2 regions of the Microtetraspora sp. AC03309 genome follow, and region 2 is predicted to be linked to the other one. Evidence: predicted binding sites of a transcription regulator. Region 2 holds the regulator's gene; the other holds the start of a gene.
The links. Region 2 encodes HspR, which represses chaperone genes until heat shock. Its sites were predicted from a motif close to ANTTGAGTCNNNNNGACTCAANT; they were not measured.

Region 1 (15,854 bases), on a different contig from region 2:
CGCGTTGAAGTCGTCGAGGTACGGCTTGTGCTGGAAGTAGTTGGCCCCGAGCTGGCCGTCCTGGAGCTGGAGGTTCGGCTGCACGTAGTCGCTGAACTCCACGATCTCCAGCTTCAGCCCGGCGGCGGAGGCCAGGTTGTCCGCGACGTACTTCACGATCTCCGCGTGCGGCATCGGGCTCACGCCGATCTTGAGCGGCTCGCTCGCGGCGGCCGTGCCCGAGGCCGACGCCGTGTCGGCCGGGGACGAGGACGAGGACGAGGACGAGCCGCAGGCCGCCAGGCCGAGCGACAGCCCGACGGCGAGCAGGAGCCCGAACATCTTGCGCATGGTGTGACCACTCCTTGTGTGACGAAATCTGGGTGACGAAAGGGGACCGCCCCGTCGAGCCGGGCGGCGGGACGGGGAAAAGGCGTGAAGTCAGCGGTGGGTGAGCCGGCGGCTGACGGCGTCGCCGAGGCTCTGGACCGCCTGCACGAGGACGATCAGCACCACGACCGTGACGATCATGAGAGCGGTCTCGAACCGCTGGTATCCGTAACGGACCGCGAGGTCGCCCAGGCCGCCGCCACCGATCACACCCGCCATCGCCGAGTACGAGATCAGCGTGACGACGGTGACCGTGAGCGCGGCGATCAGGCCCGGCAGCGCCTCGGGCAACAGGACCTTGCCCACGATCGTGACCCGGCTCGCGCCCATGGCCTGCGCGGCCTGGACGACGTCCCTGCCGACCTCGCGCAGGGCGGTCTCCACCAGCCGCGCGAAGAACGGCACGGCGCCGATCGTGAGCGGGACCGCCGCCGCGCCGGTGCCGATGGTGGTGCCGGTGATCAGCCGGGTCACCGGGATGACGGCGATCATCAGCACGATGAACGGCAGCGACCGGCCGACGTTGACCACCAGGCCGAGGATCCGGCGGGCGACCGGAGCGGGGAACAGCCCGCCCCTGTCGGTGCCGACCAGCGCGACGCCGAGGGGCAGCCCGAGCAGGACGGTGAACAGCGTGGACCAGACGACCATCCGCGCGGTCTGCCCCGTGGCCTCCCACAGCAGGGGGCTCATGTCCGACCAGGTCATCGGGAAGCCACCTCCACGAGCAGACCGCGGTCGCGCAGGTAGCCGAGCGCCGCGCCGGACTCCTCACCGGTCAGCCGTACGCGGAGCCGTCCGGCCGATACGCCCGCGACGTCCTCCAGCGCGCCGCCGAGGATGTTCACGTCCACGTCGAACTTCCGTACGACCTGGGAGACGACCGGTTCGTCGGCGCGGCCGGTGTAGGTGCCGGTGAAGGTGATCGTCACGCTGCCCGGCTCCGCGGGCGGCAGCGGGAACAGCTCCTGGGTGAGCCGGGACCCCGGTCTGGCCAGGAGCTCGGGGATCGGCCCCGCCTCCTCGATCCGGCCGTCGCTCATGATGGCCGCGGAGTCGCAGACCGCCTTGATCACGTCCATCTCGTGCGTGATCAGCAGGATCGTCAGCCCGAGCTCGCGGTTGAGCCGCTTGAGCAGGGCCAGGATCGACTGCGTGGTCCCCGGGTCCAGCGCCGAGGTGGCCTCGTCCGACAGCAGCACCGACGGCTCGCCCGCGAGCGCGCGGGCGATGCCGACGCGCTGCTTCTGGCCGCCGGAGAGTTGCGCCGGGTACGCCTTCGCCTTTCCGGCCAGACCCACCAGTTCTAGCAGCTCTTCGACCTGCTTGGTCCGCCGGTCACGGGGCATGCCCATGATCTCCAGCGGGAAGGCCACGTTCCCGGCGACGGTGCGCGAGGACAGCAGGGCGAAGTGCTGGTGGATCATGCCGATGCCCTGCCGCGCCCGGCGCAGCTCCCCCTCGCCCAGGGCGGTCAGGTCCCGCCCGTCGACGGTGACGGCCCCCGCCGTCGGGCGTTCGAGCAGGTTGACGCAGCGCAGCAGGGTGCTCTTCCCGGCGCCGCTCTGCCCGAGCACACCGAAGATCTCACCCTTGCGGACGTGGAGGTCCACGCCGTCGAGGGCCACGACGGAGCCGTAGACCTTGCGCAGACCGGACACTTTGATCACGAGACTTCCCCAGGAACGATGACGACGCCGGCGACGGTGGACGCGCACGACCGGCGGGTCCCCGGAGGGAACGGCAGGTGGCTGAAACGGCGCAGGACGAGGAAGTTCGTGGGGGAATTCATGAACAGGCCTTCGGAGCGAGAAACGATCAAGGAATTGGGGCTCAGGCCGGGCGACAGCCGCACATCATGACGCCCCGCTCCCGCAGGGCCATGGCTCCGTCGCACATCACGTTCACGGTCATCACCAACAGAGGACCAGGGCGGCGAATTCCGATAATTCCCGACAATCAATGTGGCTTATCTCACATCCACACCCTCCCTCCTGTGAGCCGGCCCCGCCTTCTCGCCTCGCTCCCTCGCCTCCCGCCCGCACACGCGTACGGCTCGCGCCCCCAGGAGCGGGGCGCGAGCCGTACGAGATGGATCGCGGCCGATCAGGCGGCGGCGTTCCGGGCCACTGTCTGGGCCACTGTCTGGGTCGCTGTCTGGGTCGCTGTCTGGGTCGCCGTCTGGGTCGCCGTGGCGGGCGTGAGCGCGAGGTCGAGCACCTCGCGGACGTCGCCGACCGCGTGGACGGTGAGGTCCGCCAGCACGTCCGCGGGCACGTCGTCCAGGTCGGGCTCGTTGCGCGCCGGGATCAGGACCGTCGTGATCCCGGCCCGATGGGCGGCGAGCAGCTTCTGCTTCACCCCGCCGATCGGCAACACCCGGCCGGTGAGCGACACCTCACCGGTCATCGCGACGTCGTTCCTGACCGGGCGGCCGGACAGGAGCGAGGCCAGCGCGGTCGTCATCGTGACGCCCGCGGAGGGCCCGTCCTTGGGCACGGCGCCCGCCGGGACGTGGATGTGCACGGACCGGTCCTTGAGCGACCCGACCGGCAGTTCCAGCTCCACCCCGCGCGAGCGCAGGTAGGACAGCGCGATCTGGGCCGACTCCTTCATCACGTCGCCGAGCTGGCCGGTCAGCGTCACGCCGGTCGAGCCGGTCTCGGGGTCGGCGAGCGACGCCTCGACGTACAGGACGTCGCCGCCCGCGCCGGTGACCGCGAGGCCGGTCGCCACGCCGGGCACCGCCGTACGCTGCCGGGACTCGGGGAGGGACGACTCGGGGACGTGCCGCGGCCTGCCGAGGTAGGGCACGAGGCCGTCGCCGGACACCGCGACCGGGAGCTCGACCTCGCCGAGCGCCACCGTGGCCGTGACCTTGCGCAGGATGCGGGCGATCGACCGTTCGAGCGACCGGACGCCCGCCTCCCGCGTGTACTCGCCCGCGAGCCCGCGCAGCGCGTCGTCGTCGATCGCCACGTCGTCCGGCGTCAGCCCGGCCTTCTCCAGCTGGCGGGGCAGCAGGTGGTCCCGGGCGATCGCCACCTTCTCGTCCTCGGTGTAGCCGTCGAGCGTGACGATCTCCATGCGGTCCAGCAGCGGGCCGGGGACCTGCTCCAGGACGTTGGCCGTCGCGAGGAAGAGCACGTCGCTGAGATCCAGCTCGACTTCGAGGTAGTGGTCGCGGAACGTGTGGTTCTGCGCCGGGTCGAGCACCTCGAGCAGCGCCGCGGTCGGGTCGCCGCGGTAGTCGGAGCCCACCTTGTCGATCTCGTCGAGCAACACGACCGGGTTCATCGACCCGGCCTCGCGGATCGCGCGGACGATCCTGCCGGGCAGCGCCCCGACGTAGGTGCGCCGGTGGCCGCGGATCTCCGCCTCGTCCCGGACGCCGCCGAGCGCGACCCGGACGAACTTCCTGCCCATGGCCCGCGCGACCGACTCACCGAGCGAGGTCTTGCCCACTCCGGGCGGTCCGGCCAGCGCGAGCACCGCGCCGCTGCGGCGGCCGCCGACCACGCCGAGGCCCTGGTCGGCGCGGCGCTTGCGCACCGCGAGGTACTCGACGATGCGGTCCTTCACGTCGTCGAGCCCGGTGTGGTCGGCGTCGAGCACCGCCCTGGCGCCCGCGATGTCGTACGCGTCCGTGGTGTGGGTGCTCCACGGGATGTCCAGGACGGTGTCCAGCCAGGTGCGGATCCAGCCGGTCTCCGGCGACTGGTCGGAGGTGCGTTCGAGCTTGGCGACCTCCTTCAGCGCGGCCTCGCGGACCTTCTCCGGCAGATCGGCCGCCTCGATCCTGGCCCGGTAGTCCTCCTCCTCGTCCGCGGGGTCGCCGTTCAGCTCGGCCAGTTCCTTGCGTACGGCGGCGAGTTGCTGGCGCAGCAGGAACTCGCGCTGCTGCTTCTCCATGCCCTCCTGGACGTCCTTGCGTATGGTCTCCGCGACGTCCATCTCGGCGAGGTGGTCGCGCGCCCAGCCGACGAGCCTCTCCAGCCGCTCGACCGGGTCCGGGCTCTCCAGGAGGAGCAGCTTCTGCGGCGTGGTCAGCCACGGGGCGTATCCCGAGCTGTCGGCGAGCACGGAGGGGTCCTCGATCTGGTTGACCGCGTCGACGACCTGCCAGGCGCCGCGCTTCTGCAGGATCGTGGTGGTGAGCGCCTTGTACTCCTTGGCGAGCTCGTCGGCCCGGGGACCGGCGACGACCGGCTCCAGCACCGTGGCCTCGACCCAGAGCGCCGCGCCGGGGCCGGTGGTCCCGGTGCCCACGCGCATCCGGCTCACGCCGCGCACGACGGCGGCGGGCTCGCCGCCGGGCAACCGGCCGACCTGTTCGACCACGGCGGTGACGCCGACCGCGCCGTACCGGCCGTCGACGCGCGGCACCAGCAGCACCTTGCCCTCGCCGCTCCCTGCCCGTGCCGCGTCGATGGCCGCGCGGACCTCGGTGTCCGACAGGTCGAGCGGGACCACCATGCCGGGCAGGACGACCTCGTCGTCGAGGGGAAGGACGGGAAGGATCTCTGTCATCTGGTCGCTCCCAAAAGGTTGAGTTGTGCCGACTCAACTAACGAGAGCCTTCCCGTGTTCCCTTGCTTGCGCGAGTTCGCTGTGAGCGATCGTAATTGTGTAATCGGAGCGGACGGGCAGTGTGCGGAATGTCAGCCGTGTCCCCTATCTTCGCGATCAGCAACCGAAAGGAGCCGTCGTGTACCGGCAGGGAGACATCCTGATCGTTCCTGTGGCCGAGGAGGCCGTGCCCGCGGAGGCGCGGACGCTGCCACCGCAGCCGCGAGACTCGCGTGGCCGCCTCGTCCTCGCCCTGGGAGAGGCGACAGGCCATGCCCATGCGATCCCCGGTCCCGGCACCCTGCTGCTCGATCCGAGCCCGCGCAACCCCGGCTTCCTGCACCTGCCCTCGGGCGGGCGGCTCGTGCACGAGGAGCACGACGCGATCTCCCTCCCGAAGGGGTGGTACCGCGTGATCAGGCAGCGCGAGTACGTCCCCGGAGCGTTCCGCGTGGTGGCCGACTGATGACGACCGACCTCACCACGGCCGGGGTGACCGTCACCTGGCGCGAGGCCGCGCTCGCCACCGGCCCCGCCGACCGTGCCGCCGCCGAAGACGGCGTACGGCGCGCCTACCGCGACGCCGGGCTGGCCGAGCCCGAGCACATCCTCTGGTTCGACTCCCCGGCGGCCGGAGCCGTCGCGGCCGCCGCGCTGTCCGGCGGCCCGGAAGCGCGCGCGGCACTCGCCGCCGCCGGGCTCGGCCGGGCCGCCGACCAGGTCCTGGCCCAGGTCGGTACGGCTCCCGCGGGCCGGAGCGTCCGTGACTCCGTACGCACCGGGCCGTGGGAACGCGCGCGCCGCGCCGTCCACGAGGCGCTCGGCCCGGCCGGCTGGTCGGGCGCCTGGGCGTCGAGCGGCGGCGAGCTGTGGCCCCCGGTGAACCGGCTGGTCCTCGAGATCCGGCGGGCGATCGCCGAGACGGACGAGCTGCTGCGCCGGGTGACACTCGACGCCGTCCTCGGCCAGCACGACGCCGCGTGGCTCTGCGTCTTCGCGCCCGACGCCGGAGTGGTCCGCGAGATCCTGTCCGGAGTCGCCGAGACGGAGCGGTCCGCGCTCGGCGCTCTCTGCCAGGTCGCGCGGGCGGCCGGATGGTGGTGGCCGTTCGAACGCGTCGCGCTGCTGTGCGAGCGGCCCGTGGAGCTGCACCTCGACGACCTCGGACGCCTCCACCGGGCCGACGGCCCCGCGATGCTCTTCGCCGACGGCTTCGCGCTGCAGGCGTGGCACGGGATGCCCGTCCCCGCCGATTTCGGCGCGACCATGGCCACGCTGGACGCCGGGCGCATCCGCTCCGAGAGCAACGCCGAGCTGCGCCGGGTCATGCTGGAGCACTTCGGCTATGACCGCTACCTCGCCGACTCCGGCGCGTCCCCGATCCACGCCGACGAGACGGGCGTGCTGTGGCGGATCGCCCTGCCCGACGACGAGGACGTCATCATGGTCGAGGTGGTCAACTCCACCCCCGAGCCGGACGGCACCCGCCGCACCTACTTCCTGCGCGTGCCCCCATGGGTCGTACGGGCGCGGCAGGGCGTGGCCTGGACCTTCGGTGTCACGGAGGAGGAGTACCGCCCCGAGCGCGAGACCTGACCACCGCCTCGCGACGCGCGTTCAGGCCCGGAGGGGCCGGTCGGCCGGGATCCGTTCGAGGATCCCGCCGGCGAACACGTCGTACAGGCCGAGCGGCTCCAGGTGGACGTACCCGATGTGGCAGTCGCAGGTGGCCGCGGGACACGGCCGGGGCCGCAGCGCCCGGTCGAACGACCCGTCGTAGAGGTTGCCGATCACCTCGGGGACGAAGTGGCACCGCCGGACCGTGCCGTCGCCGCTCACCGAGACCACGGTCTCACCGGTACGGCAGGCCAGCCCGGCGCTCGCGTGCGCGAATCGGCTGTAGCCGAACAGCGGGTCGATCGCGGCCCACTCCGCCGCCTCGTCGTCGGTGTACGCGCGCCCCTCCTCGGCGTTCACCCACAGGTAGGTGCTCGCGGGCAGGTCGGCCCGCAGTCTGCGGGCGGTGTCGAGGTGGTCGGGGTGGCCGACGATGCCCACGCTGTGCCGTACGCCGTGTCCGGCCAGGTCGCGGCACTTGGCGAGGAACCGGTCGTAGGCCACCTGGCTCGGGTGACAGGTCACCCACAGCGCCAGCCGGGTGAGATCGGCCTCGTCGAGCCAGCCGGTGCGGCAGCTCAGGTTCGTCTGGATGACCACCCTCCGCACGTGGGAGAGGTGGCTGAGCTCGACCATGGCCTTCCTGTACCAGGAGCGGACCAGGCCCTCGCCCCATGGCGTGAAGAGCACGGAGACCGGATGACCGCGCCCGGCCACCCAAGCCGTGAAGCGCTCCAGCGCCGCCCGGTCGGCACGCAGCCGCTCCGGGCTGTCCCGCCGCTTGGCGAAGGGGCAGTACGCGCAGTCGTAGTCGCAACTCGCCAGCGGGCCCCGGTACAGGATCGACAGATGCCCATCCTGGTCACGACCCCCTGCGGGCCAGGTCTCGGACCGGCAGCGGGGACCGGGGTCCGAGGGCACGCGCGGGAGCCGGATCCTGTCGTTCATCGTTCCTCGTAACCGTCCATCAGCGCCACGACCCGGCCCGAGAACAGCGCGGGCCCGATGGCGTCGGAGTGGGCCAGCCCCTCGGCGGTGAGCCGCAGCCGGACGGCGTCCGCCTCCAGCCATCCCCGCTCGGCGAAGCGTGCGAGCTCCCCGCCGAAGTCCACGAGCACGTCGGCGTCGAACCGCTTCAGGTAGTCGGAACGGGAGAGCCCCTCCGCCTGGAGCAGCGACTGGACCAGATGCCGGCGCCGCCGCTCCTCGTCGTCCAGATGGAATCCGACGTTCGCCACCTCGAACTCCTCGCGCGGCAGCCGGACGTACTCGTCGATGATCGCCCGGACGTGACGGGCGCCCACGGCGTACTCGTAGGAGTAGTGCAGGTCACGGGTGTATGAGCGGGCACCGCAGCCGAGGCCCACCATGCCGTCGGTCTGGCAGCTGTATTCCGTGGTGCCGCCGTGGCCGGGCAGGCGGAACATACGCATCGAGACCTGCTCGTATCCGGCCGCCAGCAGGTGGTCGCGACCGGCGCGGTACAGCTCCAGCCGCTGGTCGTCCCAGGCCCGGCCCTGCCTGCCGAGCCCGGTCAGCGGCCGGACGTACAGGGGGTAGAGGTACAGCTCCTCCGGCCGCCAGGCGAGCGCGGCGTCGAGGGAGTACCGCCAGGAGTCCGGGGTCTGACCGTCGATCCCGTAGATCAGGTCGATGTTCAGCGCCTCGAACCCCTGTGCGCGGATCGCGGCCAGGGCCGACTCCACCTCGGCGCGCCGCTGCGGTCGTACGGCGGCGCGGGCCTCGGCGTCGACGAAGCTCTGCACGCCGATCGACACGCGGGTGGCGCCCCGTTCGGCCAGGACGGCCAGCCGGTCGGGAGTGGCGGTCGCCGGCGAGGTCTCCACCGCCAGCGGGACGGCCCGCAGGTCAGCCCCCATGATGCGTTCGGTCAGGTCGAACAGCCGGGTCAGCTCCGCCGCGCTGAGATAGGTCGGCGTGCCGCCGCCGATCGCGGCCGTGGCGAACCGGGGCTTCTCCCCGAGCGCGTCGCGTACGGCTTCCGCCTGCCGTTCGAGGGCGGCCAGGTAGGCCGAGGTCAGCTCCTCGGGCGCGCCGGTCCGGGTGAACAGGTTGCAGAACCCGCACCGCATCTCGCAGAAGGGGATGTGCAGGTAGAGGAAGAGGGCGTCCGTCCGCTCCCCCGCCCACACGTCACGGAGCCGGGGGCGTGGGTCGAGCTCCCGGTAGGCCGTCTTGTGCGGGTAGGCGTACACATAGCCCTGGTACGGACGGCCGGTGCCGTCCTCGGTCTGGTTCACATCACTCTCCGGTCGGCGCGGGCGGCGTGGCCCGGTCAAGAACGAACTCCGCGTAGGGGACGGTCCACACCACCTCGTGCCCGATCCGATGGCCGGTGTGGCCGTCCTCGCCGTAGGCGGTGCCGTGGTCGGAGCAGACGATCGCGAAACACGGTCGGCGCGCCGTCATCAGGGCGAACAGCCGCCCGACGTGCCGGTCCACGTACTCCAGGGCGGCGGCGTGGCTCTCCCGGGTGTCACCGTGCTCGCGGGTCGCCCCGGCCAGGTGGAACCAGTTCGGCTGGTGCAGCGCCGACACGTTGAGCAGCAGGAACACCGGCCTCCCGGCATCGCGCAGCGCCCTCTCCGCGCAGTCGATCTGCCGCTCGAAGGAGCGCTCCGAGGTCACGCCGAACTCGGGCGCCCAGTGGCTCTCCGCGAACAACCCCGGCAGGGTCGAGCCGAGCGGGGTCAGCTTGTTGAAGAAGCCCACTCCCCCGACGCACACGGTGTGGTAGCCCGCGGCGGCCAGGCCCGACGGCAGATCGGGCGCGTCGAAGACCCAGGTGCCGGACGCGGTCGTCTCGCTGCCCGGGAACACGGCGGCGAACGGCCGGGGATGCGGCCCCGGTTCGGCCGGTGTCGGCAGGAATCCGGCGAGCATCGCGGCGTGCGCGGCGTAGGTGAAGCTTCCGGGGCTGTGGCGGCGTTCCCAGCGCCCTCCGGGAAGGACGCGGGCGAGATTGGGCAGCCGTCCCGCCTCGGCCAGCTCCGCCGCGACGTCGTACCGCAGCGTGTCGAGTGTCACCAGCAGGATGTCGTGACTGCCCACGACCGTGTTCATGTCACGCACGCCGTCTCCTCCCCGCCCCACTCGCCCGGCTCCTCCCGCGGCTCCGGCACCGATGACGCCGCGAACCGTCCTCCGAGCGCGGCCGCGACCTGCGTGGCGTACGTGTCGAGGCCCGCGCCCGGGGTGCCGGGGAGACCGGGCAGGCCCGGCAGCAGGTCACCGAAGGCGTTGACCTCGGCGACGGCCACGGAGCGGAAGCCGGTCGCGACCAGGAGGTCGACGCCGACGGCCAGGCTGCGCGGGAAGCAGGCGGCGGCCCGCGCGCACACGTCCATGGCGTGGTCCCATCCCGCGTCCCCGAGCCTGCCCGCGACGGCGTCGAGATCGCCGCGGACACCGCCGAGGTGCAGGTTCGTCATGGGGCTGCGACTGGCGCGCACCACGGCGTGCGTCGGCGTCCCGGCCACGCACACCACGCGCAGGTCGAACGCCCGGCCCGCGATGGACGCCTTGGGGAACCAGCGCTCGACGTGCAGCCTGTCGGGAGCCAGCGCGTCGACGATCGCCGCGACGTCATCCTCGGTCTCGTACGTCCGGATCCGCAGCGAGTTGTGCAGCGACGGGCCTGGGCCGAGATCCGCCGAGGTCACCGCCTTGACCCGGGCTCCGTGCGCCTGGAAGGCGATCACGCCGGAGGCCGACGAGCCGTGGGCGGGCTTGACGAAGACCCGCGCCCAGCGCCGCCGCGCCATCGCCTCCCGCAGCTCGCCGTACGAGGAGATCGGGCCGGGCAGGGCGTCCGGGACGGGGACGCCCGCGGCCTGGAGCCGCCGGTGGGTCAGCCGCTTGTCGAACATCACCGCGATCTCGCCGGGGTCGCCGAGCAGGTGTGCCGACGGCGTGGCCTCGGTGAGGTCGCGGACCCGCGCCAGGCCCGCCGTGAAGGTGCGGTACCACCGGGCGCCGCCCGCGACCCGGCTCGGATCGCCGGGGCCGCGCAGCAGGGCGTCGGCCCGCGCGTCCTCCCCGGGCGAGTCGATCCGTACCAGAGCGCCGGGCGGGATGAGCGCCTCACCCGCCGCGAGGACATCGCACCAGGGGATCACGATCGGCGCGGGCAGGCCGTGGCGGACCACCGCGTCGCCGAACATCGTCACCCTGCGGTCGCCGGGTGTGCCGACGACGGCGAACCGCGCCGGTCCACCGCTCATTCGTCCGGACCGCTCACTCGTCCACCGCGACGTAGCGCCAGACCTCGCCGTCGCCTTCGTCCTCGCCCTGCTCCTGGTCGGAGAGATCGACCTCGACGCCGGGCAGCGCCTCCTGGACGCGCTTGATCATCTCGTCGCTCAGGTAGTGGTGGTGCAGGTCCAGCCGCCGCAGGTGCGTGAGCGGCTGGCCGGTGAGCAACGCCTCTGCACCGGCGTCGGTGAGCATGCCCATGGACAGGCTGAGCGTCTCCAGCCGGGCGACGACCGGAGCGGTCGCCACGGCGGCGGCGATCTCGTCCTCGATCTCGCTGTCCTGCAGCCCCAGGTAGCGCAGCGCGGGCAACCGCACGCCGGACAGGATCTCCTCCATGTCGGCAAGGGTGGCGTCGCCGCCGTACTGCTCGACACCGAGCCACAGCTCCAGATGCTCCAGAGCAGGAAGATCGCAGTTGCCCACCGCGCGGACGACGGCACCCGGCAGGCCACCGGTCTCCAGCCGGAGCGTCCTCAGCGATCCCTGCCGGACCGGGCGCAGCCCGAGCCCCGTGCCACCCCGCACGTCCAGCCGCTCAAGCAGCGGGAACGCCTCCAGCAACGGCGTCACGTCGGACTGGTGGATCCAGGAGATCTCACACTCCTCCATCGGCATCGCGCCGACGAAGAGGGAACGCAACGCCGGAAAGCGTGCGGCGTTGTCGACCAGGAGACGAACCACCTCCTCGGAGGAGGTGTCGTACGCCTCCTGCCAGGAGCCGATCACGACGGCGGAGACCCTCGTCGTGTCCACCCGCTCCATGAACCGGGCGAACATGTCGGCGAAGTCGCGGTTGGAATCGTAGACCTCGGCCGACAGCCGCCAGGCCACCGAATCCGGGGCAGGAAGGTCGCCGGTCTCGTCATCCGGATCAACCTGTGTGACCGGAAGGCCCGCGTACCGATCCCGGTAGTCCCGGGTGTAGCCCTCGTTCTCGTCGTACTCCGCCATGCCGAACTCCTCGCCGGGGAAAGCTGCGGGACTGTCCTACCAGAGCCCGCCGACACTTCCCGAATCGGAGACCTCCCCCTCACGCGGGCCGCGGCCACGGACCATGATGGGCCGTGTGGAACCTGACCAGATCCGGCTCCGGTCCGCCACGGGGCGATGGACCATCCTCGCGACCGTGCTCGGATCAGGGATGGCGATGCTCGACAGCACCGTGGTCAACGTCGCCCTTCCCACGCTCGGCCGGGATCTCGGGGCGGGCATGTCCGATCTCCAGTGGACGATCAACGCCTACACGCTCACCCTGGCGGCCCTGATCCTGCTCGGCGGCTCGCTCGGCGACCGGTACGGCAGGCGAAGGATCTTCCTCGTCGGCGTCGTCTGGTTCGCGCTGGCCTCGGCCCTGTGCGGGGTGGCTCCCAACGTCCCGGTGCTCGTCATCGCCCGTGCGCTCCAGGGCATCGGCGGCGCGCTGCTCACCCCCGGATCATTGGCGATCATCCAGGCGAGCTTCCCGCATGACGACCGTCCCCGCGCGATCGGCCTGTGGTCCGGCCTCGGTGGGGTCGCCGCCGCCGTCGGGCCGCTGGTCGGCGGCTGGCTGGTGGAGGCGGTCGGCTGGCACTGGGTCTTCCTGATCAATGTCCCGATCGCGGCCGTCACCGTCCTGGTCACCGTACGGCACGTGCCGGAGAGCCGGGACACCGCGGCCTCGGGGCGTTTCGACGTCCTGGGATCGGCGCTCGCCGCCCTGGCCCTCGCGGGCGTCACGTACGGCCTGATCGAACCGGGCGCCGGGAGGATCGCGCTGGTCGCCGGGTTGGTGCTGGCCGCCTGCTTCGCGGTCCTGGAGGTCCGGCGCTCACCGGAGGCCCTGGTACCGGTGCAGATCTTCTCCTCCCGGGTCTTCACCTCCATCAACATCGTCACGATGATCATGTACGCGGCGATGGGTGTGGTCTTCTTCCTACTCGTGGTCCAACTCCAGGTCTCCTCCGGCTTCTCACCGATCGCCGCGGGATCGGCGATGTTGCCCGTCACGATCCTCATGCTGCTGCTGTCGGCCCGCGCCGGGGACCTGGCCAGGCGAGTGGGCCCCCGGATCCCGATGACCGTGGGCATCCTGGCGTGCGCCGCGGGGATCCTGCTGATGAGCCGCATCGGTCCCGGCTCCACCTATCTCGTGGACGTGTTCCCGGCGGCGACGCTGTACGGCCTCGGCCTGTCGGCGGCGGTCGCCCCGCTGACCGCGACGGTCCTGGCGTCGGCCAGGGAGCGGTACGCGGGCCTCGCCAGCGGCATCAACAACGCCGTGGCCCGCACCGGCAGCCTGCTCGCGGTCGCGGCGGTCCCCCCGCTCGTCGGCCTGACCGGGAGCGCGTACAACTCTCCGGCGGAGTTCACCGCCGGCTTCCACACGGCGATGCTGGTCAGCGCCGCCATGCTGGCCGTCTCCGCCGCGCTCGCGTTCTCCACGATCAGGACGAACGTGCTGGTGGTGGCTCCCGCGCCCGCCGGCCGTACGCACTGCGGGATCGCGGCGCCGCCGCTCGAGCGCACCGACTGATCAGGCGACCGGGGCGGCGGGAGAGCGCACGTGCGCCGTCCCGAAGAAGCGGATGTTCCGGTACGGCGACGCGGAGCCGCACAGGCTCCTATCGTGATCTGGTGCGCGCGACCATTCTGAGCGGATTTGTCATGGGCAGGTTTGTCATGGGCGGATTCGCGCCCCGCCTCCTCGCCGGTGTCCTCGCCGCCACGACGGCGGCCTGCGCGGCGAACTCCGGCGCGGGCGCCTCCGCGCCTCCCACGCCGGTGGCCGCCTTGCCCTCGAGCCCGGGGCCGGTGACCGGCGCTCCCACGGCGACACCGGCGGCGAGCGCGCGGAAGGCGGCGAAGGCTCATGACTACAACGGCGACGGGTACGCCGACCTGGTCATCGGCGCACCGGAGGGAACGGTGAACGGCGCGAAGGGCGCCGGTCACGTGAACGTGGTGTACGGCTCCACGACCGGCGTGACCGGCGCGGACCGGCACGTCATCGGCAGGGGCGGCGCGGCCGTGAAGGGCGAGGGATTCGGCGCGACCCTCGCCTCCGGCGACATCGACGGCGACGGATACGCCGATCTGGTGATCGGCGCACCGGGCAAGGGCGGGCGGACGGGATCCGTGGCGATCGCCTTCGGCGGCGGGCGGGGACTCACCGACCGAACCGTCACGCCGGCGCAGCCCGAGGGCACCATCGGATTCGGCGCCGCGCTGGCCGTCGGCGACTTCGACCACGACGGCCACGACGACTTGGCGGTGGCCACCTTCGACACGGTATGGGTGACCTCCGGAGGGAAGGCGGTCCGCGAGGGAACGGCGACCTGGAAGACCGTCATGGGCCCCACCGCCCGCGTCGCCACGCTCGCGGCCGGTGACGTCGACGGGGACGGGTTCGCCGACCTCGCCGTGGTCTACTCCGAGGACGACCCGGCCGACGAGGGCACCGGTGTGGTGTACCAGGGGTCGCGGTCGGGACTGGCGGGCCGCCTGCCCGGAACGTTCCCGGGCTGGGGCGTGGGCGACGTGGCGATCGGCGACCTCGACGGCGACGGCTACGGCGACGTGGTCGCGGGCAACGCCTACGCCGACGCCGAGGACGAGGGAGGCCAGATCTACGTCAGCCGTGGCTCCGCCGAAGGCCTGCGGGGCACACGCGCGCTGTGGACGCTGACGTCTCCCGGCATGCCGCTGCCGCCCGCGGACACGAGCGGCTTCGGAGGGGCGGTCGCGGTCGGCGACGTCAACGGCGACGGGTACGCCGACGTCGCGGTCGGCGCGAGCGGCGGCGCCGGGGCGGCCTTCGTCCTGTACGGCGGCAAGGACGGATTGTCGACGCGGGGCGCCCAGATGTTCGACCTCCGGTCCGCCGGTGTCCAGGGCGACTTCCTCCAGGGGTTCGGCCAGGAGGTGGCCCTGGCCGACCTCGACGGGAACGGCGGGGCCGAGCTCATCGTCTCCACTCGCGCCGAGGAACGCGTGACCGTGCTCTCTCCCGCAGGAGGTCCGGAGCGGAGCGGAGCGGGCGGGGTGGGGAAGCCCGGCACGCAGTTCGCCCCCGAGCAGGAGGGTGAGGGGTTCGGCCGTCCACTGAACTGAACGCGCCCCCGTCTGTGCCGCCCACCGCCCGCCGCCCGCCGACCGCCGACCGCCTCGGGATGTCGCGAGCACGCGGCCGAGTTCAGGTAGCCGACCCAGGGGGTTCATATCGTGGTGGGCCGGATGTCCGATTCACTGGGGACGATCCGGCCATGAGCGTCACTCGCCGCACCGTCCTGATTCCGCTGGTCACCGCCCTGACCGCTCCCTGGGTCGTCGGCCCGTCACTCGCGCTGCCCGCGACCGCCGCGTCCTGCCCCGCGTTCCTCGCGGTCGCCGCGCCGTACGCCACCGTGGACGGGCGGCCGCGCGCCGGGACGGTCACCCTGTTCCACGGCTCGAAGAAGGTCGCGACGCTGCACCAGGGCGCGGCCGGGATCTCCGGCACACCGGAACGCGACGACGCGTTCGGATCGGCTCTGGTCAAGGGGGACTTCGACGGCGACGGGTGCGCCGACCTGGCGATCGGCGCGTCCGAGGAGTTCTCCGGCGATCGTGTCCCCGGAGCGGACGGGAACGGCGTCGTGCACATCCTGTACGGCACGCCACACGGCCTGAAGGAGGTCGGGACGGTCGATGTCACCCTTCTCGGCCGGAAGTACGGTTCCGACCGGTTCGGGGCGGCCCTGGCCGCCGGTGACCTCGACGGGGACGGCGACGACGAGCTGGTCGTGGGCGTCCCCGGCCTCGACGGGGGCGGCGGCGTCGGGATCTTCGGCTCAGGGGGCGCCGAGCCGTACGGGAAGGGCCGGCTCATCACGCAGGCGACGAGCTGGGTGGGCCAGGAACCCGGGGAGACGGACCAGTTCGGAGTGGCGCTGGCGACCGGGGACTTCGACGGCGACGGGGACGACGAGCTCGCGGTGGGCGCTCCCGGGGACGGCGGCACACGGTCCGGATCGGGGGTGGTCACGGTCATCGACCCGCGC
Region 2 (15,854 bases):
GCCCGACCCCTGCCACGGCCTGTACGGCTCCCGCCACAATTCCCTCACCATTCCGGACCCGATATCACCACGAGGAATGATGCATCGGGACTGGAAGGTTTCCTAATTGTTTTTATCGAGCCCAGACCAGGAAACGGTACGGGGATCAGCCGGAGGCGAGCTGGCGGCTGCGGTCCCTGGCCGCCTCGATGGCGTCCAGGAAGGCCGCGCGGACCTTGTGGCGTTCGAGCTCCGCGATGGCGGCGATGGTCGTCCCGCCCGGCGAGGTGACCGCCTCGCGCAGGATCACCGGATGCTCGCCCGAGTCGCGCAACATGATCGCCGCGCCCACGATGGACTGGGTGACCATGTCGAGCGCGGCGGCGCGCGGCATGCCGAGCAGGATCCCGGCGTCCACCATGGCCTCGACGAGATAGAAGAAGTAGGCCGGGCCGCTGCCCGACAGCGCGGTCGCGGCGTCCTGCTGCGACTCGGGGATGCGCAGGACCTTGCCGACCGGCTTGAGCAGGGACTCCGTGCGCGCCAGGTGGCGCTCGGCGGCGTGCGCCCCCGGCGAGATGACGCTCATCGCCTCGTCGACCAGGACCGGGGTGTTGGACATGACGCGGACCACCGGCACCGCCTCCCCGAGGCGGGACTCCACGAACGCCGTGGTGATCCCCGCGGCCACGGAGATCACCAGCCGGTCGGCCGGGACGTACGGGGCGATCTCGGCGAGCAGACTCCCCATGTCCTGCGGCTTGACCGCGAGGATGATGGTCTCCGCCGCCTTGGCCGCCTCGGCGTTGGAGACCACGCGCACACCGTAGGTCTCGCGCAGCGCCTCCGCGCGCTCCTCGCGTCGCGCGGTCACCATGATCTCGCTCGGCCGCAGCCCGGCCCGGACCAGCCCGGAGAGCAGAGCCTCGCCCATCTTGCCGGTGCCGAGAATCGCGATCATGACCATTCCTCGCTGCTAGGGATCCCGTCGCAGCTTACCGATGGGCCGGGCGCGCCCGGGCGCCCGTACGGGACGACCCGTCACGGCGTGCGCCGGCGCAGGGTGGCGGCGCCGAGAACGAGCGAGAGGACCGTACAACCGCCGACGACCAGGACGTCACGGGTCAGCACGCCGGTGAAGTCGCCGGTGCGCGCCGTCTCCTGCATCGCCTCCACCGCGTACGAGAGCGGCATGACGTCGGACAGCCACTCCAGCCAGGTGGCCATGGTGTCGCGCGGGACGATGAGCCCGCACAGCAGCGACTGGGGCAGGACGACCGCCGGCATGAACTGCACCGCCTGGAACTCGGTGCGCGCGAAGGCGCTGAAGAACAGGCCGAGCGCCATGCCGAGCAGCGAGTCGAGGACCGCCACGAGGACCAGCGTCCAGACGGATCCCGCGAGGTCCAGGCCGAGCCACGTCAGGGAGAGGGCCAGCACCACTGTGACCTGGGCCGCGGCCACCGCTCCGAACGCGATGGCGTATCCCAGCAGCAGGTCGAACTTGCCGAGCGGCCCGGCCATCAGCCGTTCGAGCGTGCCGGTCGCCCGCTCCCGCTGGGTCGTGATCGAGGTGACCATGAACATCACGACGAACGGGAAGATGCCGAGCAGCGTCGGGCCCAGCCGGTTGAACACCGCGGGGTCGTCGATGACGTACCTGAGCAGGATCATCAGCACGCTCGGCACGCCGACGAGCAGCGCGAGCGTGCGGCGGTCGTGGCGGAGCTGGGCGAGGATGCGTCCCGCCGTGGCCAGGGTGATGGCGAGGTTCATCGCACACGCTCCGCCTTCTCCTCGATGAGGCGGAGGAACGCCTCTTCCAGATCGGTCGTCCCGGCGTGCTCGCGCAGCCCCTCGGGGCTGTCGTCGGCCAGGATCTCCCCGTCACGCAACATGATCAGACGGTGGCATCGGGCCGCCTCGTCCATGACGTGGCTGGACACGATGAGGGTCACGCCGCGCTCCGCGAGGCTCTGGAAGAGCCGCCAGAGGTCCTGGCGGAGCACCGGGTCCAGGCCGACGGTCGGCTCGTCGAGCACCAGCAACTCGGGGCTGCCGAGGAGCGCGACGGCGAGGCTGGCCCGGCTGAGCTGCCCGCCGGAGAGCGCGCCGCCCAACTGCTTCCTGGCGCCGGTCAGGCCCACCTCCTCGATCACCCGATCGGCGTCGCCCTTGGCCGCGCCGAGGACCGCGGCGAAGTACCGCAGATTCTCCAGCACTGTCAGATCCCGATATATGGCGGCACTCTGGGTGGAGTAACCGATCTTGCGGCGGAGCACGGGGCTGCCCGCCGGCTCGCCGAGCACGGTCACCTCGCCGCTCGCGACGATCTGGACGCCCACGATCGCGCGGATCAGGGTCGTCTTTCCGCATCCGCTGGGCCCGAGCAGGCCCGTCACCTGTCCACGCGGTACCTCGAAGGTGAGGCCGTGCAGGACCTCCGCCCCGCCACGGGAGACCCGCAGATCCCGTACGGCGATCGCCGGTCCGGATAAATTCATCATTCGTTGAAATTAGACCTCCGCCAGGTCGGCGTCAACAGGCCGCCGAACCACACTGACGGCCAACTCGTTTAATGAGATATGCGAAGCTTCTGGGCCATTGCGCTCCTGTTCATGGCAGCGGCCTGCGGGCAGCAGCCGTCCACGCCGTCGACCACGCCGTCGTCCGCCTCGCCGTCCGGCCCGAACGAGCCGGTCAGCGCGCCCGCGAGCTCTGGAGCGCCGAGCGGATCACCCTCGCCGGAGACGCCCATGGGGAACACGCTCGACCCGCGCAAGATCGCGTGGACCGGCGCGACACCGTCACCGGACGGCAGATCACTGGCCGTCGTCTGGTGGTCGGGCGTCGCGCCCTGCACGGTGCTCGACCGCGTCGAGGTGAAGGAGAGCGCGAAGCAGGTCGTGGTCACCCTCTACGAGGGTCGGGATCCGCGCTTCCCCGACGCCGCCTGCATCGCCATCGCGGTGGAGAAGACGACCACGGTGCGGCTCGCCTCCCCGCTCGACGGCCGCGAGGTGGTCGACGGCGCCAAGCCGTGAACCGGCGGTGAGACCGCGCCGTCAATACGGGCATGCGGATGATTCGACGAACGGCGGCGCTGGCCGCGACGGTGCTGATCATGGTCGGCGTGCCGGCCACGGCCTCGGCCGCCTCCACCGGCACCCCGGCCCCGGTGAAGCCCCAGGGCGGCACGATCGATCCCCACAAGGTTCAGTGGACCTCGGCCAAGCCGATCAGGAACGGCAGGTACCTGAGGGTCACCTGGTGGTCCGGCGTCGAGCCGTGCTCGGTGCTCGACCGGGTGAGCGTGAAGGAGAGCAGGGGCAAGGTCACGGTCACCCTTTACGAGGGAAGCGCCGAGGGCGCCGGAATGTGCGTCATGCTCGCCGTCAAGAAGAGCACGATCGTGAAGCTCAGGGCTCCCCTCGGCGACCGCCGGGTGGTCGACGGCGCCAAGCGCTGACCGTACGGCCGCCGCCCTCGACGACAAGGAGAAACACGGAATCCACACGCGCGTCATGAGGTTGAGTCCACTAGGCTCAAGTCGTTTGACAAAGCCTGGGGTGCGACCCAATATTGAGTCGTACCGACTCAACTTTGACCACAAGGACGAACTCATGGCACGTGCGGTAGGTATCGACCTGGGGACGACCAACTCTGTCGTCTCGATCCTTGAGGGCGGTGAGCCCACGGTCATCGCCAACGCCCAGGGCTCGCGGACCACCCCGTCCGTGGTCGCCTTCGCGAAGAACGGCGAGGTGCTGGTCGGCGAGGTCGCCAAGCGGCAGGCCGTGACCAACGTCGACCGGACGATCCGCTCGGTCAAGCGAGAGATGGGCAGCACCTGGTCCGTCGAGATCGACGGCAAGAAGTTCACTCCCCAGCAGATCAGCGCCTTCGTCCTGCAGAAGCTCAAGCAGGACGCCGAGGCCTACCTCGGTGAGAAGATCACCGACGCGGTGATCACCGTCCCGGCCTACTTCAACGACGCCCAGCGGCAGGCGACCAAGGAGGCCGGCACCATCGCCGGTCTCAACGTGCTGCGCATCATCAACGAGCCGACCTCGGCCGCGCTGGCCTACGGCCTCGACAAGGAGAAGGACCAGACCATCCTGGTCTTCGACCTCGGCGGCGGCACCTTCGACGTGTCCCTGCTCGACGTCGGCCAGGAGGACGGCCACGGCTTCGTCGAGGTCCGCGCCACCAGCGGTGACAACCACCTCGGTGGTGACGACTGGGACCAGCGCGTCGTCGACGAGCTGGTGACCCGCTTCAAGAACGCGCACGGCGTCGACCTGGCCAAGGACAAGATGGCCCTCCAGCGCCTCCGCGAGGCGGCGGAGAAGGCCAAGATCGAGCTCTCCAGCCAGACCGAGACCTCCATCAACCTGCCCTACATCACCGCCTCCGCCGAGGGCCCGCTGCACCTTGAGGAGAAGCTGACCCGCGCCGAGTTCCAGCGGATCACCTCCGACCTGCTCGAGCGCTGCAAGGGCCCGTTCCACCAGGTCATCAAGGACGCCGGGATCAAGGTCTCCGACATCGCCCACGTGGTGCTCGTCGGCGGCTCGACCCGCATGCCGGCCGTGAGCGACCTGGTCAAGGAGCTGACCGGCGGCCAGGAGCCCAACAAGGGCGTCAACCCGGACGAGGTCGTCGCGATCGGCGCCGCGCTCCAGGCGGGCGTGCTCAAGGGCGAGGTCAAGGATGTCCTGCTCCTCGACGTGACCCCGCTGAGCCTGGGCATCGAGACCAAGGGCGGCATCTTCACCAAGATCATCGAGCGGAACACCACGATCCCGACCAAGCGGTCGGAGGTGTTCACCACCGCCGAGGACAACCAGCCGTCGGTGCAGATCCAGGTCTACCAGGGCGAGCGTGAGATCGCCGCCTACAACAAGAAGCTGGCCACCTTCGAGCTGACCGGCATCGCCCCGGCCCCGCGCAACATCCCGCAGATCGAGGTCACCTTCGACATCGACGCGAACGGCATCGTCAACGTCAGCGCCAAGGACCTCGGCACCGGAAAGGAGCAGTCGATGACGATCACCGGCGGCTCCGCGCTGGCCAAGGACGACATCGAGCGCATGATGCGCGAGGCCGACTCCTACGCCGAGGACGACAAGAAGCGCCGTGAGGAGGCCGAGATCCGCAACAACGCGGACGCCCTGGCCTACCAGACCGAGAAGTTCCTGCACGACAACGACGACAAGGTCCCGGCCGACGTCAAGACCGAGGTCAACGACTCGCTCGCCGAGCTGAAGAAGACCCTCGAGGGCACCGATTCGGCCGCGATCCGCGCCGCCGCCGAGAAGCTCGCGACCGTCAGCCAGAAGATGGGTTCGGCGATCTACGCCCAGTCGCAGGGCGCCGCGGCCGGTGCCGAGGGCGCCGCGCCGACCGGCGACGGCCAGGCGAAGTCCGAGGAGGACGTCGTCGAAGCCGAGATCGTGGACGACGAGCCGAAGCGGGAGGGCGGCAACAAGTGACCGCGCGCGAGAACGGTTCCGAGCAGGAGCCGGTGATCCGCGACAACCGCAAGATCGACCCGGAGACCGGGACGGCCCGCACCGGAAAGCCGGGCGCGGCCGCCTCGGACGGGGCGGCCCCGGCCGCCGCGGACGCCTCTGCGGACACCGTGGCCGACACGGCCGAGGCGCCCGCGGAGGCGGTGACCGGCACGGGTGCGGACCTGCTCGCGGAGCGCACCGCCGACCTGCAGCGGCTCCACGCCGAGTACGCCAACTACCGCAAGCGAGTGGACCGGGACCGGTCCGTCGTCAAGGACCAGGCGGTGTCCGGTGTCCTCACCGAGCTGCTGCCGGTGCTCGACGACATCGGCCGGGCCCGTGACCACGGCGAGCTCACCGGCGGATTCGCCAAGGTGAGCGAGTCGCTGGAGGCGATCCTCGGGAAGCTCGGCCTGGTGAAGTACGGCGCGAAGGGCGACCCGTTCGACCCGAACGTGCACGAGGCGCTCCTGCACAGCTACTCCGCCGACGTCTCCGAGCCGACCTGCGTCGAGATCCTGCAGCCGGGTTACCGGATGGGCGACCAGATCCTGCGCCCGGCCCGCGTGGCCGTCGCGGAGCCCGACGAGTCCGTGGCGGCCGAGCCGTCGGACTCCGCCGAGTCCGGCGAGTCCGACGAAAACTGAAACCCCGGGAGTCTCTCCTGATCCGGCAGGATCGGGAGAGACCACCCAGAGAACACCCCCTTGCGCGGAGGAAATCGACAGATGAGCACCAAGGACTACCTGGAGAAGGACTATTACGCCGTCCTTGGTGTGCCCAAGTCCGCCACCGCCGCTGAGATCAAGACGGCGTACCGGAAACTGGCCAGGCAGTACCACCCGGACGCCAACAAGGGCAACACCGAGACCGAGGAGAAGTTCAAGGAGGTCTCCGAGGCCTACGACGTGCTCTCCGACACCAAGCGCCGCAAGGAGTACGACGAGGCCCGCACCCTCTTCGGGTCGGGGCTCGGCGGCTACGCCGGGACGGGCGCGCCCCGCGGAGGCGGCTTCAACTTCGACTTCGGCGACCTGTTCTCCGGCAGCGGCACAAGCCATCAGGGCGGGGCGGGCGAACGCATAGGAGATCTGTTCGGCGGCCTGTTCAACCGTGGCGGGCGGACCACGACGACCGGTGCCACCCGGCCGCGCCGTGGCCAGGACATCGAGTCCGAGGTCTCGATGTCGTTCGGTGAGGCCGTCGACGGCACCACGGTCTCTCTTCGACTGACCAGCTCCTCCGCCTGCGCGGCGTGCAGCGGCACGGGCGCCAAGGCCGGCACCACGCCGCGGGTCTGCCCGACCTGCGAGGGCACCGGCGCCGCCAGCCGCAATCTGGGCAACTTCGCCTTCTCCGAGCCGTGCCGCGACTGCCGTGGCCGGGGACTCCTGGTGGACGATCCCTGCCCGGTGTGCGAGGGCAGCGGCCGGGGCAAGAGCACCCGCACGATCCAGGCCCGCATCCCGGCGGGAGTCGGCGACGGCCAGCGCATCCGGCTCAAGGCCAAGGGCGCGCCCGGCGAGAACGGCGGTCCCGCGGGTGACCTCTACGTCCAGGTCCACGTCAAGCCGCACCCGGTGTTCGGCCGCACGGGCGAGAACCTCACGGTCACCGTGCCTGTCACGTTCCCGGAGGCGGCACTCGGCGCCGAGATCAAGGTGCCCACTCTGAAGGGCATGCCGGTCACCCTGCGCATTCCCGAAGGCACGCCCAACGGGCGCACGTTCCGCGTGCGCGGCCGGGGCGCCCCCCGAAAGGACGGCACGAAGGGCGACCTGCTCGTCACCGTGCAGGTGACAGTGCCGCCGCACCTCGATGACAAGGCGCGGGCCGCTCTTGAGGAGTTCCGCGACGCCAGCGAGGGCACCGACCTGAGAGAAGAGCTGATCAAGCAGGCCAGAAGCGAGTGAGCCCATGGATGCCAACTTCTTCGATCTGTCCGACGACACACCGGTCTATGTCATCTCGGTGGCCGCCCAGCTCTCCGGCCTGCACCCGCAGACGCTCCGGCAGTACGACCGGCTCGGCCTGGTCAGCCCGGGGCGTACGGCCGGGCGCGGACGGCTCTACTCGACCAGGGACATCGTGCTGCTGCGCGAGGTGCAACGCCTCTCCCAGGAGGACGGCATCAACCTCGCGGGCATCAAGCGCATCCTCGAACTCGAAACGGAGAACCTGCGCCTGCGCGACGAGGTGGTACGACTCCGCGGCGAGCTGACCATGATCCGCGCGCTGATCAGATACGAACTTCCACCAGCCTGATCCGGGAATTCACGGGCCCGCGCATCGCGCGGTGGTGAACCCGCCAGGTGGTTCGGGGAGCGCAGCTCTTCCCAACCGCCCGGCGCGGACGCCAGCCGCCGCGTCGGTGCCGCGCGCCCGCTGAGCGAAGCGAGGCCACGAACCACCATGGACTACAAGCTGACGCAGAAGAGCCAGGAGGCCCTGTCCGGGGCGGTCCGGCGGGCGGCCGCGGAGGGCAACCCCGAGGTGGCTCCCGCTCACCTCCTCACCACCCTGCTCGCCCAGACGGGCGGCACCGCCGTCCCCCTCCTCGAAGCGGTGGGCGCCGACTGGAAGCAGCTCAGGACCAAGACCGAGGAGCTGCTCGCCGGGCTGCCCAAGGCGCACGGCGCGACGGTGAGCGCCCCGTCGAGCTCCCGGCAGCTCCTCACCGTTGTGAACACCGCCGCCCAGCGGGCCAAGCAACTGGAGGACGAGTACGTCTCGACCGAGCACCTGCTGGTGAGCCTCGCGACCGACGGCGGCCAGGCGGCCGAGCTGCTCAAGGCGCAGGGCGCCACGGCGAGCGCGCTGCTGGACGCGTTCGAGAAGGTCCGCGGGCACGCCCGGGTCACCAGCGAGACCCCCGAGGACACCTATCGCGCTCTGGACAAATACGGCGTCGACCTGACCGAGCGGGCCAGGTCCGGCAAGCTTGACCCCGTCATCGGCCGTGACACGGAGATCCGCCGGGTCATCCAGGTGCTCTCCCGCCGCACGAAGAACAACCCCGTGCTGATCGGCGAGCCCGGCGTCGGCAAGACCGCGGTGGTCGAGGGCCTGGCCCAGCGGATGATCGCGGGCGACGTTCCGGAGAGCCTCAGGAACAAGCGGCTCGTCGGGCTGGACCTCGGCGCGATGGTCGCGGGCGCCAAGTACCGCGGCGAGTTCGAGGAGCGCCTCAAGGCCGTGCTCAACGAGATCAAGGAGAGCAACGGCCAGATCGTCACCTTCATCGACGAGCTGCACACCATGGTCGGCGCGGGCGCGGCCGAGGGCGCGATGGACGCCGGCAACATGCTCAAGCCGATGCTGGCCCGCGGCGAGCTGCGCATGATCGGCGCGACCACCCTCGACGAATACCGCGAGCGCATCGAGAAGGACCCCGCGCTCGAGCGTCGCTTCCAGCAGGTCTACGTGGGCGAGCCGACCGTCGAGGACACCATCGCGATCCTGCGTGGGCTGAAGGGCCGCTACGAGGCCCACCACCAGGTGCAGATCTCCGACAGCGCGCTGGTGGCCGCCGCGACGCTCTCCGACCGCTACATCACCGCCAGGTTCCTGCCGGACAAGGCCATCGACCTGGTCGACGAGTCCATGTCCCGGCTCCGCATGGAGATCGACTCTCGGCCGGTGGAGATCGACGAGCTGCAGCGCATCGTGGACCGGCTCAAGATGGAGGAGCTCGCCCTCGTCAAGGAGACCGACGAGGGCAGCCGCCAGCGGTTGGAGAAGCTCCGCGAGGAGCTGGCGAACCGCCAGGAGGACCTCAACGGCCTCGTGGGCCGCTGGGAGCGCGAGAAGGCCGGGCTCAACAAGGTCGGCGAGCTGAAGAAGCAGCTCGACGAGGCGCGCGGCGCCGCCGAGCGGGCCCAGCGCGACGGCAAGTTCGAAGAGGCGTCCCGGCTGATGTACGGCGACGTCCCCCGGTTGGAGAAGGAGCTCGCGGAGGCGACCAGGGCCGCGGAGGCCGAAGAGGCCGAGTCGGAGCCGATGGTGAAGGAGGAGGTCGGCCCCGACGACATCGCCGACGTCATCTCCTCCTGGACCGGCATCCCCGCCGGCCGGCTTCTCGAGGGCGAGACCACCAAGCTGCTGCGCATGGAGGAGGAGCTGGGTCGGCGCCTGATCGGCCAGCGCGCTGCCGTGCAGGCCGTCTCCGACGCCGTACGGCGGGCCAGGGCGGGCATCGCCGACCCGGACCGCCCAACGGGGTCCTTCCTCTTCCTCGGCCCGACCGGCGTCGGCAAGACCGAGCTGGCCAAGGCACTGGCGGAGTTCCTCTTCGACGACGAGCGGGCGATGACCCGCATCGACATGAGCGAGTACGGCGAGAAGCACAGCGTGGCTCGGCTGGTCGGCGCGCCTCCGGGATACGTCGGCTACGAGGAGGGCGGCCAGCTCACCGAGGCCGTGCGCCGTCGGCCGTACACCGTGGTGCTGCTCGACGAGGTCGAGAAGGCCCACCCGGAGGTCTTCGACGTGCTGCTCCAGGTGCTGGACGACGGACGGCTCACCGACGGCCAGGGCCGTACGGTCGACTTCAGGAACACGATCCTGATCCTGACGTCCAACATCGGCTCGCAGTTCCTGGTCGATCCCAAGATCGAGAACGGCGCCAAGCGGGACGCCGTCATGACGGCCGTCAGGAACGCCTTCAAGCCGGAGTTCCTCAACCGGCTCGACGACGTCATCGTGTTCGACGCGCTCGGCACCGAGGAGCTCTCGCAGATCGTCGACCTCCAGGTGTCGCGGCTCGGGGCGCGGCTCGCCGACCGGCGGCTCACACTGACCGTAACGCCCGGTGCGCGCGAGTGGCTGGCACTGACCGGTTACGACCCCGTGTACGGCGCCCGCCCGCTCCGACGGTTGATCCAGTCGGCGATCGGCGACACGCTCGCGAAGGCGCTGCTGTCCGGAGAGATCCACGACGGCGACGACGTGGCCGTGGACCTGGACGAGGCCGGGGACACCCTTACCGTGCGAACCTCTCGGTAAGGACTTCCCCACCATTACGGCAAGCGCGCCCCTCGGGATTCCCTCACCGATACGTTCTGTGTTCGTAAGAACACCGTAAGAAAACCGGGGGGATCGATGTCAGGGACATCAGGAAGCATTCGAGGGCGACATGCCGCGCTGGCCGCCATGACCGCCGGGGTGAGCTGGTTCGCCAGCGGCCAGGCCGTCGCGGCGGCGGGACCGTGCGCGGGTACGACGACCATCGCGGCCTGCGACGCCACGGGCGCGAACGGCCCGGTCAGGGCCGCTCGCGCCATCGCGATCGACCGGGTGGCCGACGCGGCGGGCCTGCCCGGTCTCTCCTCCGCGACCGGCGTGCTGAGCATCGCCGACGACGGGGGCGCGGCCGCGGGCCAGGGCTATTCCGGGCTACCAGGCACCCCGTCGCTGGCCGACGCTTCGTCTGGAGTGTCCGGTCTGTCGCGCACCCTCACCGTTCCTGTGCGGATTCCGGAGCTGCCGGACGTCCCGGCGCTGCCCGCCGTTCCGGCCCAGCCCGAGGCTCCCGCGCGACAGCCGGTCGCGCCACGGGTCCCGGACGCGCAGGCGGCACCGGCCAAGCAGGCGAAGGTGGAGCGCATCACACCTCGCAAGAAGGTACGGGTCGTGCCGAAGGCTCCGGAGACGCGCCGCGGCAAGAAGGCCGGGTCGGTGGCGGAGATCACCAGGAAGCTGATCGGCACCACGGTCCTGCCGTAGCGGGACCGTACGCGCCTGCCCCCGGGAGTTGACGAGGGCGGGGACGACGAAACGAGAAGGGGCCGCGGTCGCGGCCCCTTCGTCATGTCCGGGCCCGGCCCGCATGCCGGGGCGAAGACCGGCCGCCCGGTGGCAGGGGCGAAGACCGGCCGCCCGGGTCAGCGTGTGATGTCAAGCGAGGCGTCCAGATCGTCCTCCGGCAACCCGAGATCGACCCTGATCCGATATCGGGTGCGGAGCAGTGCCTCCCGCATCGTGGTGCCCTGCGCGCAGGCCGCCGCCCCTTCCGTGGCCCATTCGTGGGCGCCGTCCAGGTCCCCGTACGCGACGAGCGTCTCGGCGACGGTGAGCGCGGTGGCGGGGTTCCAGACGCCGCCCCGGATCGCCGCGATGACCTCTCTCGCCTCGTCGGGCCGGTCGAGCTCGAAGAGCGTGTCGGCGATACCCGAACGCGGATCGACGAGCACGTCGCCCCCGTCGCGCGCGGCCTCGTGGAAACGGTCCAGAGCGGCCGCGGGCTGGCCCGCCTGCCGCCACTCCTCGGCCGCCATGACGAGGATCGCCGCCCGCGAGACCTCTCCGGACTCGTAGAGCCGGGCCAGGGAATCGAGCTGGCGCGCCAGAGCACCGTGGTCATCGAGCAACAGTGCTTGTTCGAGCAGTCGATCCAGCTGCTCATGTGTCACATGTGCCACAGGTGGAGGCTATCGAGGCCGGCCGTGCTTTGCCCGGACAACTGACAGCATTCCCCATAACACGATTTGCGCGCGATCAACTACTAAGCGTGTTTCGAGGCGGATAACCGGGCATATTGCTCTCGCGCACAGAGATCAGAGGGCGGTGATGCGGGTGTTCAGGCAGGTGACCGTGACCCTCTCTTCGGTGATCGCGCTCTCCGCCGTGATTCCCGGACTCGCCGGCTTCGCCACCGCCAGATCCGAGGCCCTGGAGCGGGCCAACGCGGAGCTGACGCGGCTCCAGACGGAGGTGTACTCCGGCAGCGCCTCCATTCGGCCGGTCTCCGCGTCCTGCCTGATCGCCCGGCCGCTGAAGAAGCGCGCGACGTCCGTACAGGTGAAGTACCGCTTGATGCCGCTCTCGGACCAGGTGGCCGATGAGCGCGAGGAGCTCCGCCGGCACGAGGTCAACTAGGGCGCAGTTGCCGGGAGAGATATCCGCGGACGAGCTGCTTGGCCTCGGCCACGATGTCGGGAGCGCCGTGGGGGTCGTGCCGGAAGGCCAGCTTCAGCACCGCGTCGCCCGCCTCGACCGCGACCAGGACGATGCGGTCCAGCTCCTCGCTGTCGGCCAGGCCGAATTCCTGGAGCAGCAGCGCCCGGAGCCGCCCGGCGATCACGGTGTTGTTCTCGGACACCGAGTCGAGAAGGTTGAGGTCGACGATGTCGCCGAAGTGTAGCGATCGGAACCCTGGAACGGTCCGATGCATCTCGACGTACTCCTCGATGATGGCGTCGACGGCGTCCCACCAGCCGGCGTAGTCCTCGGTCATGAACCGGCGACCCACGCGGGTGACGAAGAGCTCGACGTGGCGCCGGGTCAGCGCCTGGCTGATGGCGCGCTTGTCCGGGAAGAACTGGTAGACGGAGCCGATCGCGACACCGGCGCGCTCGGCGATGCGGGTCGTGGTGAGCGCCTCGTAGCCGATCTCGTCCAGCAGCTCGGCGCACGCGTCGAGCATCCGTTCGACCCGGCGGGCGCTGCGGCGCTGGGTCGGCTGGCGGCGGAGCGGATCCGGCGAGGGCTCGTCGACGTCCTCATCAAGCTGGGTGGACATCCCTCCATATTGCCCGTTCGGCGCCCTCCGGTCAGTCCCTCCCGGGCAGTCCGCCGATTTGCCCGGGTCCCACCGGTCCCGGCTCGCCGGATGCGAACCCCCGTACGGGTCGCCGTACTGGTCACCGTACTGGTCGCCGTACGGGTCAACCGCACGGATCAGCGCTCCCCGCTCACGGCTCCCGGGATCACTGCGCGGCGGACGGCTTGGCGGACAGGCCGGTGCACTGGCGCAACGACGCGTACTCCGACAGGGCCTGCGTCCCGGCCGGCCCGGTCAGCGGAATGGGCACGCCGCCGTTGATGCGGGCGGGGGTCCATCGGTCCTTGAGCACCTTCCGGCCGTTGATCGTGAGCGTGAGCACGCCCGTCTTGCCGGTCTCCGGGCCCCAGTTGTAGAAGACGAAGTTGCCCAGGCCGTAGTGCACGTAGCTCCGGCCCGAGTAACCGCCGCCGAGCAGGATGTGCGCGTGGCTGCCCACGATCACGTCAGCCCCCGCCTGGGACAGCTTGGCGGCGAGGTCACGCTGGACGTCGGTGGGGCACTTGACCAGTTCGGCACCCCAGTGCAGGAACACGATCACCGTGTCGGAGTTCTTGCGCGCCTGCCGTACCGCCTGGAGGAGGCGCGGCTCGTTCTTGGCGGAGGCGAGGCCGGCCTTGTCGTCCGTGGCCGTCCAGGACTGGATGAACTCGGAGTCGAGCACCTGCGTCGCGCCGATGACCGCCACTCGGTTGCCCTTGACGGTGGTCCGGAACGGCCGGTACGCCTCGGCGGCGTTCTTCCCGACGCCGATGACGGGGAACTTGCTGCGCTTGATCGCGGCGAGCGAGTCCTGAAGGCCGCTCTCCATGTAGTCCATGCCGTGGTTGTTCGCCATGGTCACCGCGTCCACCCCGGCGGCCTTGAGCGCGGTGAAGGCGGTGGCGGGCGCGCGGAAGGTGAACTGCTTGCCCGGAGCCGGCGTACCACCGGTGGTGATCGCGGTCTCCAGGTTGAGAAGCGTGAGGTCGGACCGGCGCAGCACGTTCGCGATCGGGCCGAGTGCGGTGCGCGGGTTGTTGTTCAGCCGGGTCCGCAACACCCCCTCGAAGTGCACGTCACCGGCGAAGGAGATCGTGTACGGCTCCGGGCTCGGTTCCGGCTCGGCCGTCGCCGAAGGAACGGCCGCGGAGGCGGCTTTCCCCGAGCTTTCCGGGATCGGCTCACCTTCGGCGGCCGTGCAGGCGGCGGCGAGGAGGGCAAGAGTGACCAGAGCTGCGAAACGAGACTTCACGGCATCCGAGCATGCCATCTCTTTGCCGAATCCGGGGAACGCTCATCCGTCGCCCCACCAAACTGGCAATGCTCATTAAGTCGAACGGTTCAAGTTTTGTGGTGGGCGACGTCGTCGGCCACACCTCGGCCCCCGAGGTCACCTCCGACCCGAAGGAGCGGGTCGTGGACCACTGGACCGACATCGACAAGAACCTCTCCCAGGGCTTGCACATCGCCTGACCCGACACGCGTGCGGCCCCCGGCGTCCGACGCCGGGGGCCGCACGCGTGAGCTCAGAGGTCGAACTCACCGTCCTTGACGCCGCCGATGAAGGCGTCCCACTCGCCGGGCGTGAAGACGAGGACAGGACCATCCTGGTCCTTACTGTCACGGACCCCGACGTGCCCCTCGGGGAGCGTCGCCACTTCGACGCAGTTTCCGTTGCCGGCACTGCGGAGGCTCTTTCGCCATGCCGCACCGGAGAGATCGATCGAGTACATTTATGGTCTTTCTCCTCAGGAGACGTCCTGAGGCGATGTAGGGAAGCGCTTACTTCCAGCGTTCGATTGTTTTGCGGATCTGATCTCGACTGGCGTCGACATCGAGGGCCTCGGCCTGCAGGCGGTCGAAGGCGATCTCGTAGCCGTACACGGTCTCCTCCTCTTCCACGAAGCGTGCACCGAAAAGGGACTCCAGGTACACCACGTCGTGGAACTCGGGAAACTTCAGATGAAGAAAAGACCCGGTGTTGACCGGATGGTCGGCATCTAGCGGCAGCACTTGAATCCGGATGTTGGGCAACTCCGACAGGCTCAGCAGGCGATCCAGTTGCGCCCGCATGACCGTGGCGTCCCCGAAACCGCGCAGGAGCACGGACTCGTCCAGAACCACCATCAGGTTCAGTGGCTGGTCGTCCCGGAGGATGATCTGCTGCCGGGCCATCCTCGCCTCGAGCCGGCTGCGTACGCCCCCCTGGGCGAAACGCGTGATCGGTTGAGCCGCCTTGACGATCTCGAGAGCGTACTCCTCGGTCTGCAGGAGGCCGGGCACTACCTGGGGTTCCCAGTTGCGCGCGTAGGTGGCCTCCACCTCCAGTGCCAGGAGCGTGGTGTACTCGTGGGGCAGGGAGCTCTGGTAGTCCTCCCACCAGCCCTTTTTCGCGGCGTCCCGATGCAGGTCGAGCAGCTCTTGGCGCTGACCGGAATCAACCTCGTACGCCTCCAGGAGCGCCTCGACGTCCGCCTTCCGCGGCGAGGTCTTGGCGGTCTCGATGCGGCTCACCTTGGCCGCCGACCAGCCGAGCTGAGCGGCGACCTGATCTCCGGTGAGCGCGGCTCGCTCCCGGAGGCGGCGAAGCTCCTGTCCGAGCCTGCGCCGACGGACGGTAGGACTCCCGCGGTCAGACAACCCGGTCGACCTCCTCACGCGCGACGTGGAGGCATACGGGGCGGACGCCCCTGAAGGCATCGTAATGCAATTTGCACCGATACATGCGGCGCATACCCGGAAGATTGTTGCAACTTTCCTTACGTTGAGTATTGCAAGGAAATCGCTCCGGCGTCACGATCGAAACAACAGGGGTA

Region 1: the regulator HspR is predicted to act here: its motif matches at 4,916-4,938, upstream of lon (endopeptidase La).

What each region holds. Positions count from the first base shown of each region.
Region 1 covers NZ_JADDIL010000028.1:30,154-46,007, forward strand. Annotated here, with positions in the region: gene IMZ11_RS18365 (MetQ/NlpA family ABC transporter substrate-binding protein) at 1-330, opposite strand, end outside; gene IMZ11_RS18370 (methionine ABC transporter permease) at 421-1,077, opposite strand; gene IMZ11_RS18375 (methionine ABC transporter ATP-binding protein) at 1,074-2,039, opposite strand; gene IMZ11_RS45320 (hypothetical protein) at 2,036-2,161, opposite strand; gene lon (endopeptidase La) at 2,476-4,899, opposite strand; gene IMZ11_RS18385 (hypothetical protein) at 5,078-5,404, shown strand; gene IMZ11_RS18390 (DUF6745 domain-containing protein) at 5,404-6,534, shown strand; gene IMZ11_RS18395 (STM4011 family radical SAM protein) at 6,556-7,503, opposite strand; gene IMZ11_RS18400 (STM4012 family radical SAM protein) at 7,500-8,816, opposite strand; gene IMZ11_RS18405 (STM4013/SEN3800 family hydrolase) at 8,818-9,639, opposite strand; gene IMZ11_RS18410 (STM4014 family protein) at 9,636-10,799, opposite strand; gene IMZ11_RS18415 (STM4015 family protein) at 10,813-11,784, opposite strand; gene IMZ11_RS18420 (MFS transporter) at 11,891-13,348, shown strand; gene IMZ11_RS18425 (FG-GAP and VCBS repeat-containing protein) at 13,480-14,925, shown strand; gene IMZ11_RS18430 (FG-GAP repeat protein) at 15,078-15,854, shown strand, end outside.
Region 2 covers NZ_JADDIL010000019.1:10,199-26,052, reverse strand. Annotated here, with positions in the region: gene IMZ11_RS13505 (MFS transporter) at 1-37, opposite strand, end outside; gene proC (pyrroline-5-carboxylate reductase) at 146-940, opposite strand; gene IMZ11_RS13495 (ABC transporter permease) at 1,021-1,755, opposite strand; gene IMZ11_RS13490 (ABC transporter ATP-binding protein) at 1,752-2,486, opposite strand; gene IMZ11_RS13485 (hypothetical protein) at 2,555-2,737, opposite strand; gene IMZ11_RS13480 (hypothetical protein) at 2,736-3,023, shown strand; gene IMZ11_RS13475 (hypothetical protein) at 3,062-3,448, shown strand; gene dnaK (molecular chaperone DnaK) at 3,603-5,474, shown strand; gene grpE (nucleotide exchange factor GrpE) at 5,471-6,142, shown strand; gene dnaJ (molecular chaperone DnaJ) at 6,224-7,408, shown strand; gene IMZ11_RS13455 (heat shock protein transcriptional repressor HspR) at 7,413-7,760, shown strand; gene clpB (ATP-dependent chaperone ClpB) at 7,908-10,499, shown strand; gene IMZ11_RS13445 (hypothetical protein) at 10,647-11,219, shown strand; gene IMZ11_RS13440 (hypothetical protein) at 11,378-11,914, opposite strand; gene IMZ11_RS13435 (hypothetical protein) at 12,087-12,371, shown strand; gene IMZ11_RS13430 (TetR family transcriptional regulator) at 12,364-13,014, opposite strand; gene IMZ11_RS13425 (CapA family protein) at 13,202-14,308, opposite strand; gene IMZ11_RS13420 (hypothetical protein) at 14,359-14,511, shown strand; gene IMZ11_RS13415 (DUF397 domain-containing protein) at 14,565-14,771, opposite strand; gene IMZ11_RS13410 (helix-turn-helix transcriptional regulator) at 14,821-15,738, opposite strand.